Regions from separate parts of the Sporosarcina sp. SG10008 genome, predicted to be linked through region 2. Evidence: riboswitches for the same ligand, from Rfam matches in the RefSeq annotation. Region 2 holds a riboswitch; the other holds the start of a gene.
What was found. Region 2 has a riboswitch for S-adenosylmethionine ahead of ACGLYD_RS22165 (bifunctional homocysteine S-methyltransferase/methylenetetrahydrofolate reductase). Riboswitches for the same ligand answer to the same signal wherever they lie in the genome.
Positions count from the first base shown of each region.

Region 1: it holds a riboswitch for S-adenosylmethionine, as region 2 does, so the genes downstream of both, cysC (adenylyl-sulfate kinase) here and ACGLYD_RS22165 (bifunctional homocysteine S-methyltransferase/methylenetetrahydrofolate reductase) in region 2, are expected to answer to the same signal.

Region 1 is NZ_CP172607.1:1,560,780-1,564,882, reverse strand. It holds gene sat (sulfate adenylyltransferase) at 1-5, opposite strand, end outside; gene ACGLYD_RS07440 (phosphoadenylyl-sulfate reductase) at 6-734, opposite strand; gene cysC (adenylyl-sulfate kinase) at 995-1,594, opposite strand; SAM riboswitch class I at 1,818-1,918, opposite strand; gene ACGLYD_RS07430 (DMT family transporter) at 2,085-2,993, opposite strand; gene ACGLYD_RS07425 (TraB/GumN family protein) at 3,053-4,103, opposite strand, start outside.
Region 2 is NZ_CP172607.1:4,679,188-4,683,290, reverse strand. It holds gene metE (5-methyltetrahydropteroyltriglutamate--homocysteine S-methyltransferase) at 1-222, opposite strand, end outside; gene ACGLYD_RS22165 (bifunctional homocysteine S-methyltransferase/methylenetetrahydrofolate reductase) at 268-2,139, opposite strand; SAM riboswitch class I at 2,299-2,407, opposite strand; gene ACGLYD_RS22160 (hypothetical protein) at 2,847-3,044, shown strand; gene ACGLYD_RS22155 (ABC transporter substrate-binding protein) at 3,313-4,103, opposite strand, start outside.

The DNA of each region.
Region 1 (4,103 bases), 1.6 Mb from region 2:
CTCATTTAAATTCCCCCATTTTCGTTAGCATTATGCAAGCCACACTCTGTCTTCGCCTGATTTGCCCAGCGCCCTGACCTCGACCCCGTCGTTGTATCCCCTTTGAATGTGCAGTGTGAACAACCGATACTGGGATAGCCTTGGTCATGGAGTGGATTATAAGGCAAATTATGTTTTTTTACATAATCCCAAATATCAATCCACGTCCAATGAATCAGCGGGCAAATTTTAACCGATTGAAAGGTTTCATCTTTGTTCACAAAGTTTGTCTGACTTCTTGATGGTGATTGTTCACGCCTAAGTCCTGATAACCAAGCGGTCGTACCGCTCATTGCTTCACGGAGTGGAATTACTTTCCTCATATGACAACAACGATCCGGCTGTCTTTCCCATAGTCGATCGCCATACTTGTCAGCTTGTTCCTCAACCGTTAAGCCGGGAGTCTTCATTTCAATTACAAGCTTTGGATAACGTTTCTTTACTTCATCGATTAAGGTATGCGTTTCTTGAAAATGAAATCCGGTTTCGAGAAAGACCACTTTAGCAGTTGGTTTTATTTGCGAGATTAAATCTATCATTACTATACCTTCAACCCCAAAACTACACGCATATACAAGTTCATCGTCGTATTCTCCGTAAGCCCATCGCAAGACGTTTAACGCACCTTTTGACTCGTCATCGATTGGAAAAACTTCACTAGTCTCAGCCCAAGATTTGTACGTCAACTTCGCCATACTAATCCCCCCTCTAAACTCAATAACTCTATTACATTATCTTTTTTTAAAAAAGGCGACTTTAATCTACTATTGATTAAAGTCGCCTCTAATTTTTTAGTCAGCGAATTGTTCGTATGTTCACGATTGTCCATTAGCTTCTTGATTTCCAGTCGGCATGTGATTAGCGTTTATACTAACTTTATTAATCCTATGTGTCAAGTAGGTTTAAATACATTCTATTCCTAAAACCCCAATATGTTACGCATTTAGTAATTTTTTTAGATATAGTTATTTTCTTTTAAATAAGAAACGATGGCTTTGACAGACTCTACAATATTTAATTGATTGGTATCAATGATTATTTCCGGGTTAACAGGTTCTTCATAAGGAGCATCAATTCCTGTAAAACCTTTAATTTCACCCAATCTTGCTTTCTTATAAAGCCCCTTCGGATCCCGTTCTTCACAAGTTTCTAAACTTGCCTTAACGTATATTTCGATAAACTCATCGGATTTGACAATTTCTCGCACCTGATCTCGATCTTCCTGATAAGGCGATATGAATGCTGTCAATGTGAATAAGCCAGCGTCGACCATTAGTTTTGAAACTTCACCGATTCTGCGAATATTTTCCGTCCGATCATTTGGACTAAACCCTAGATTCTTATTTAAACCGTGCCGGACATTATCTCCATCCAGTCGATAAGTATGAATGCCTTTCGCGTGTAACTTTGTTTCTAGCGCTACTGAAACTGTTGATTTCCCTGACCCTGATAGCCCAGTGAACCAAAGAATAGCACTCTTATGGCCCTTTAGTTCTTGACGTTTTTTTTTTGTTACCTCTGATTCATGCCAAACGATATTTGTAGACTCTGTCATTGTTTGCCCCCCTAAATCATTTGTTTCAGTTTAATTTTTATATACAAAAAAGACACCTTTTTCCGATTCAAATAATCGATTAGAAAGTTGCCTTTAGTTGTCTAATTAGCATGTATGAAATTGTTAAAATGATAAATGACTTACAACCTTTACAGTAAAGAAATAAAAAAACCACTTCTAAATAGAGCAAGAAGAGGTTAATAGAATCGAACACATATTACTCCTCTTATCTGCTAAACTTTCGTTTACTGGAATTGGCACAGTACTAAACAGTCTGTTGCCGAGGTTTCATCGGGCCAGTCCCTCAACCTCTCTAGATAAGATATAAACTATTAAGTTGAGACCAATACTACATTATCGAAAATTCAAAGTCAATGACTTATCAGAATTTATTTTCAATCATATCAGTTTAGTTGGAATTAAAGGCGATCTTCTTGCACATATAATAGGCACTTTAAACTACTTTTCAGTGCGCTAGGAAACATGTTAGTTAACTCTCACTTAACCTTTCGTTGTTCTCATCGGTTTTCTCTATTTCCTTTTCATAATTATTTTTCCAATTAACAAGAAAGATTCCTGCAAATATTAGTAATCCACCAAAAAGGATAGACCAGGTTAGTCTTTCATGGAGTAAAAACCATCCTGTGAGTACACCGAAGAATGGCGCTAAAAAAAGGAATGCACTAGTTCGTTCTTGATTACCTCTTTGGAGAAGATAAAACCAAATAGAAAACTGAATAATTGAGGCTGCAATGGTAAGCCATAACAAAATCAGGATAGATTGAGTAGTCATTTTAAAGAAAGTCTCTTCCAGTAGTAAGCTTCCCAGAAAGAGAATTAATCCACCAAAAAGCATTTGATAGGCTGTCATTACATACGTATCAAATTTGAAACCATGTATTTTTATCAATAGCGTAGCAATCGCCCATGAAACAGCCGACAAAAGCCCTAATATGGTACCGACTTTAAAGTCAAGATGTGAACCTAACGTGAGAAAAACCCCGATAAAACCTAACAGTACACCTATCCATTGCTGAATATGGTAACGCGATTTTAAAAAAAGCGTCCCAAAAACGACAACGAGTAAAGGATTCATAAACGTTAGGATAGACGTCTCTCCAGAAGTGATTGTACGCAGTGCCATAAATATACAGCCCATCACAAAAGCTGTTTGGAAAAGTCCAATTAGAACAATCCACACCCAGTCGATTGCTTTTACTGGATGTGGCTTGTTTAAGATTTTAACGATAGTTGCCATAATAATCCCTGCAAGCGTAAAACGCAGAGCGACTAATAGGAGTGGAGATGAATAGGCTAACCCTAACTTCCCTATTGTAAAAGAAGAACCCATTAGTCCAGTCGTCAAAATCACTAACAAGCAAAAACTGATTCGATTCATCCGATCCCCACCCCATTATTACTATAAAACGTTTAAAAGAAAATGCTGATCAATTGATTTCACTTTAAGTTTTCAAAGAATACACGGATAACGTCGGCTCCGCCTAAGAAGGTCCCCAACGTTCCTCCCAAGTTAGTCAAAACGATTACCAACAAGACCCGTGTCACCTTATTTGCCCAAAAACCTTTAATCGTAAAAACATCTGCAGAAAGCGTTTCAAAGTCACCAACACTTGGGCGGCGAAAAAATGCTTGAACAATTCCTGAAACCCAACCGGCCGCTATCAGTGGATGCAAGGTAGTAATAGGGGCTGATACAAAGGCCGCTAAAATGGCCAGCGGGTGTCCAAGAGCCACCGCAGCACCAATAGCTGACAGGCTACCTGTCCATAAGACCCAGCTTAACGCTTGATCGAAACCGGCAGATGGATTTGCGATAAAGGTGTAGGCGATAATTGATAATAGAAGAATCGGAATTGCCCATCCGCTAATTTTTGGGATTTTTGATTTTGGTGGTGTTTGCGCTAATGCGACTAAATCATGGTCATTATAGATTTCTTTTGTAATCCCTGGAACATGTGCTGCACCAATGACTGCAACGACCTTTTTACCTGGTGCATCTTTGATTTTCTGTGCTAAATACTGGTCTCTCTCATCGATTAAGGGCGTCTTTAACCTTGGAAATGATTCCGTAAAGTCAGTTAGAACGGCATTTAGCGTGTCCTTTGATTTCATTTTCTCCAATTCTTCTTCAGAAATCGTCTCTTTGCTGAAGATACTATAAAAAACCGACATCAGAAGCTGACTTTTCCCCTTAAGTCCAATATTCCCCCAAATTCGGGAAAAAGTAATTTGGATATTACGGTCAGCCAGCACCAAATTTGCACCGACTTCTTTTGCTGATTCAATCCCCTGAATCATTTCCTGTCCAGGTTTAATATCAAATTGCTTTGCCAAACGATTTTGAAAGGAGGATATTGCCAGATTCATTAAGAGCAATGTAGCTTTCTTCTCTTTAATCACCTTGAAAATATCCGTTTCTTTCCACTTATTACTATCCATTATAGATTGAAACCTTTGTTCATCCAATTCAATGCATACTGAATCGGGT
Region 2 (4,103 bases):
TGTGTCCAGCACATGGTCGTATAATGAAAAATCTCCAACCGGAATTAGATCAACACCGAATTCTTTTTGTTTCTGTAGACTTTCTAAACGAAGCGTTTCCGTTGTTTTCAGTAGCTGTTCTTCTGATGTTGCCCCATTCCAAAAACTTTCCAACGCCCTTTTCCATTCACGTTTTCCACCGATTCTTGGATATCCACTAGTTGAACTTTGTACTTTTACCATTGTATGTTAGCCCCTTTATTTTTTATTGTATTTTTTCAACCTGTTTTAATACACGATACTCTCGGTTTGGACCACCTCCCTTGCTACAATCACGTCCACTTTACCGTGTATATACTCCGTCAAATTCACAGTCATGTCATAGCGCATAAAGGGAGTGATTAAATAGATGCCATGAAAATGCTCCAGCGCCACATCGATCAATTCTTTCGAAACCTCTAAACCTTCTTTCGTAGACTGCTCACGATTACCATCAGATAAAGCCATTCTTGCACGTACTTGATCCGTCAACTTAATGCCTGGTACCTCATTGTGTAGAAATTCGGCGTTTTGCGATGAAGTCAGCGGCATAATTCCGATGTAAATTGGCGTCTCAATATGTTTTGTTGCCTCGTATACTTCAATTATCTTCTCCGTGCTATAGATAGGCTGGGTAATAAAATAGTCGGCTCCCGCTTCTATTTTTTTCTCTAATCTCTCCACAGCACGATCTAAATGACGCACGTTCGGATTAAAGGCCGCTGCCACAGTAAAGGATGTTTTCTGTTGCAATGACTTTCCAGACTTTGAAATGCCCTCATTGAATTGCTTTATGAGTTGAATCAATTCAAAGGATGTCACATCGAAAACGGATGTTGCTCCGGGGAAATCACCAATTTTCGTAGGGTCCCCCGTAATCGCTAGCAATTCAGTAATACCCAGTGTGTGTAATCCCATGAGATGTGACTGTAATCCAATTAGATTGCGATCTCGGCATGTAATATGGACCAAAGGTGTTGCACCAATCTTTTGTTTAACAAGTGAAGCCATTGAAGCGTTGCAAATTCTTGGCGTCGCTAAGGAATTATCAGCCAGTGTAATGGCATCCACGCCTGCATCCTTTAACGCCTGAGCCCCCTCAAAGAACTTGCCCGTGTTTAAATGTTTGGGCGCATCAAGTTCAACAATTATCGAATGTCTTTTTCTCACTGTTTCAAGCAATGTTGGGGGTTGAGATTCCTTCAATTCAGACTCCACAACCTCTGTCTTTACCTCCTTCTTCTTAACAAGCTTTTCTTGAATTGGTTCCCGAATTGTAAGTCCTTTCACTAGGGCCCTAATATGTTCTGGCGTCGTCCCACAACATCCTCCTATTAAACTAACTCCTGCCTTCCGAAAACTCAGTGCGAACTTTTCGAAATATTCAGGCTCATTTTCGTAAAAAAGTTTCCCATCCTTATATCCTGGATAACTAGCATTCGGATACACCGAAAGTAAAGCACGCTTCATCAACGGCACAGTTTCTAGAGACTTCAGCATATGGTGAGGGCCAAGGCGACAGTTAATGCCTACTATATCTGCACCTAAATCCTCCAACTGCTGTAAGGCATCTATGAGCTCTATCCCATTTTGGAGCACCCCCGCCTCATGCATTGAAACATTCGTAATAATCGGGATATCTGTCTCCTCACGTGCAATTTTGAGCACGGTTGTTAATTCATCAAAATCGTAATAAGTTTCTAAAAGTAGGCCGTCCACTCCCTCAAGAAGTAAGCAATATAGTTGTTCCCTAAAACTGCGCTTGATTTCATCCTTTGTTCCAATGGATGTTCGAGATCCATGAATACCCCCGATAGTTCCAAGGACGAACGTATTTTTACCCGCTGCTTTTTTCGCAATTTGAACTGCGGCTTTATTTATCTTTTTTACACTGTCCTCTAACCCATGACGTGCTAACTTGATATAATTCGCACCATACGTATTAGTTTGAATAATATCCGCACCTGCCTCTATATAGGCTTGGTGGATGCGAAGCACTTGATCTGGATGTGTCAAGTTCAGCTCTTCAAAACAAAGATCCACACCGTGTGAATAAAGTAGAGTTCCCATTGCACCATCACCGATCAAAATTCGTTCTTTCATAGTATCTAGTAAATTCACGACTATCACTTGCTCCTTTCACTTTCCCAAAGTCCCGTTCCGGAAAAACTCTTCATTATTCTTCAAAATATGTTACTTAATGGGAAAATTAATTAAAATAAAAAGAGCCTCTTCCTATGTTGAATAAAGGAAGTAGACTCTAAATCTGAATAAGTCTTCTCCTCATCTACCAAGTCGTGTTATCAACTTGCTGGAATTAGCACCATGCCATAAAATGGCGGTTGCTGAGGTGTCATCGGGCCAGTCCCTATACCTCTCTAGATAAGAAAAACTATTAAATTGGATTTGCTTAGTTACGTTATTACAGACTTTACATCATTGTTGGAAAATTAGCAACACCTTTTCGAAAAGTAATTAATTTATTTCACTGATTCAGACTATTACTTGTCACCTTAAACAACATAGTTGCTAAACAGCCTTTCGCCATCCTTCATATAAATTCTTACGTCTCTCTTAGCTTAAAAAGGTCAATCAAGGTACCAATAAGTCACTTCTGTCAATTGATCCTTTTCCAGAATTGATTGCGTAACCCGCCGCTCTTGCTCCCCCATCCTAAGTGAGCTAAATGCACATAATAATAATATTAATAATGAGTCCATTAACCACTGTCCCCTCTGTAACCCTGCATATAATAAACTATAAGAACAATAACGAACGACCCGTTTACTCAGTTGTTGTTCCCATCAAATTGAAGGGAGGTCATTGACTTGAAAACTTCCTTGGGCATCTGGATTGGTTGGTTAGCAATAATTTTAGCGGCTATAGGGTTCTTTTATGCTCCTTATTGGTTAGGTGGTGGCGCACTCGTTTTAGGCTTAGTCTGTTTAGCTTCTCCACAAAAAGCATTGGCATGGATTTCAATCCTGCTTGGAGCCATCGTATTATTAATCACGATGTTCCAGTAGCCGGATAATTAATGATACTTCAAGGTATGTTTGGGCTCCTACCATACATACCTTTTTTATTTGATTTGTATGCTTACGATTTACTAGTTAGTTTTTTTGCAGTTCGGCCACATCAGAACACCAAAACGTCGTTTGTGATAAAGTATCCTAAAGAAGACGCAGCTGAACAGTAAATTATGTATAAAAAAACAGCCCAGTGAAGCGAGTAAATATCGCATCATCGGGCTGTTTTCTGTTTTCATCTTTTTATTATTTCATTCCATTTAAATTACTTTTTCAAGAAATACTCCTCAATATCATCCAGCATTAAGTTCGCTGCTAATACACCACCAGCAGTGTTCCAAATGATGTCATTTACTTGTGAGACGTTTCCACTTTTCGCGACATTTAGATTTTTAAATAATGGATCCTCAATCCAGTCGTTTGTAAGCTTCGTTGCTTCGTTATCTCCAGTTTCATAAGTGAAGTAAAAGAGCACATCGCCATCCATAGCTGGAATACGTTCTTTCGTGAGGCCTTTTTCAGCAAAATCGTCCACATCTTGTCCATCTGCGCGCGCAAATCCAAGTTGATCTAGAATCACACCCGAGAAGGAATCTTTATGGTAAATGCGTATATCTCCCGCCATAAAGCGAACCATTGATATTTTTTTATTTGTTTGATCCCCTAATTCAGTCTTGATTGTTTCAACGCGATTATTGTATGCACCTAATACCTCGTTACCTTTTTCTTCTTGATTTACTGCTTTCGCATATAATTTAAAGTTTTCCTGCCAATCCCCGCGAAGCGTTTCTGCAAAAACAGTTGGGGCAATTTTGCTTAACTGTTCGTAAACTGCTTCGTGACGCATTTTATTCCCAATGATCAGATCTGGTTTTAAAGATGCTATCTTTTCTAAACTTGGTTCTGATTCAATACCCACAGATTCAGTACCTGTCATGTCCATATGATCATACCAAATTTTCTCAGCGGGTGATTGAACTGCACCTACAGGTTGAATTCCCATTGATAGAAGGGCTTCAGCACCTTCGTTTGTTAAGATTACAATGCGTTTTGATG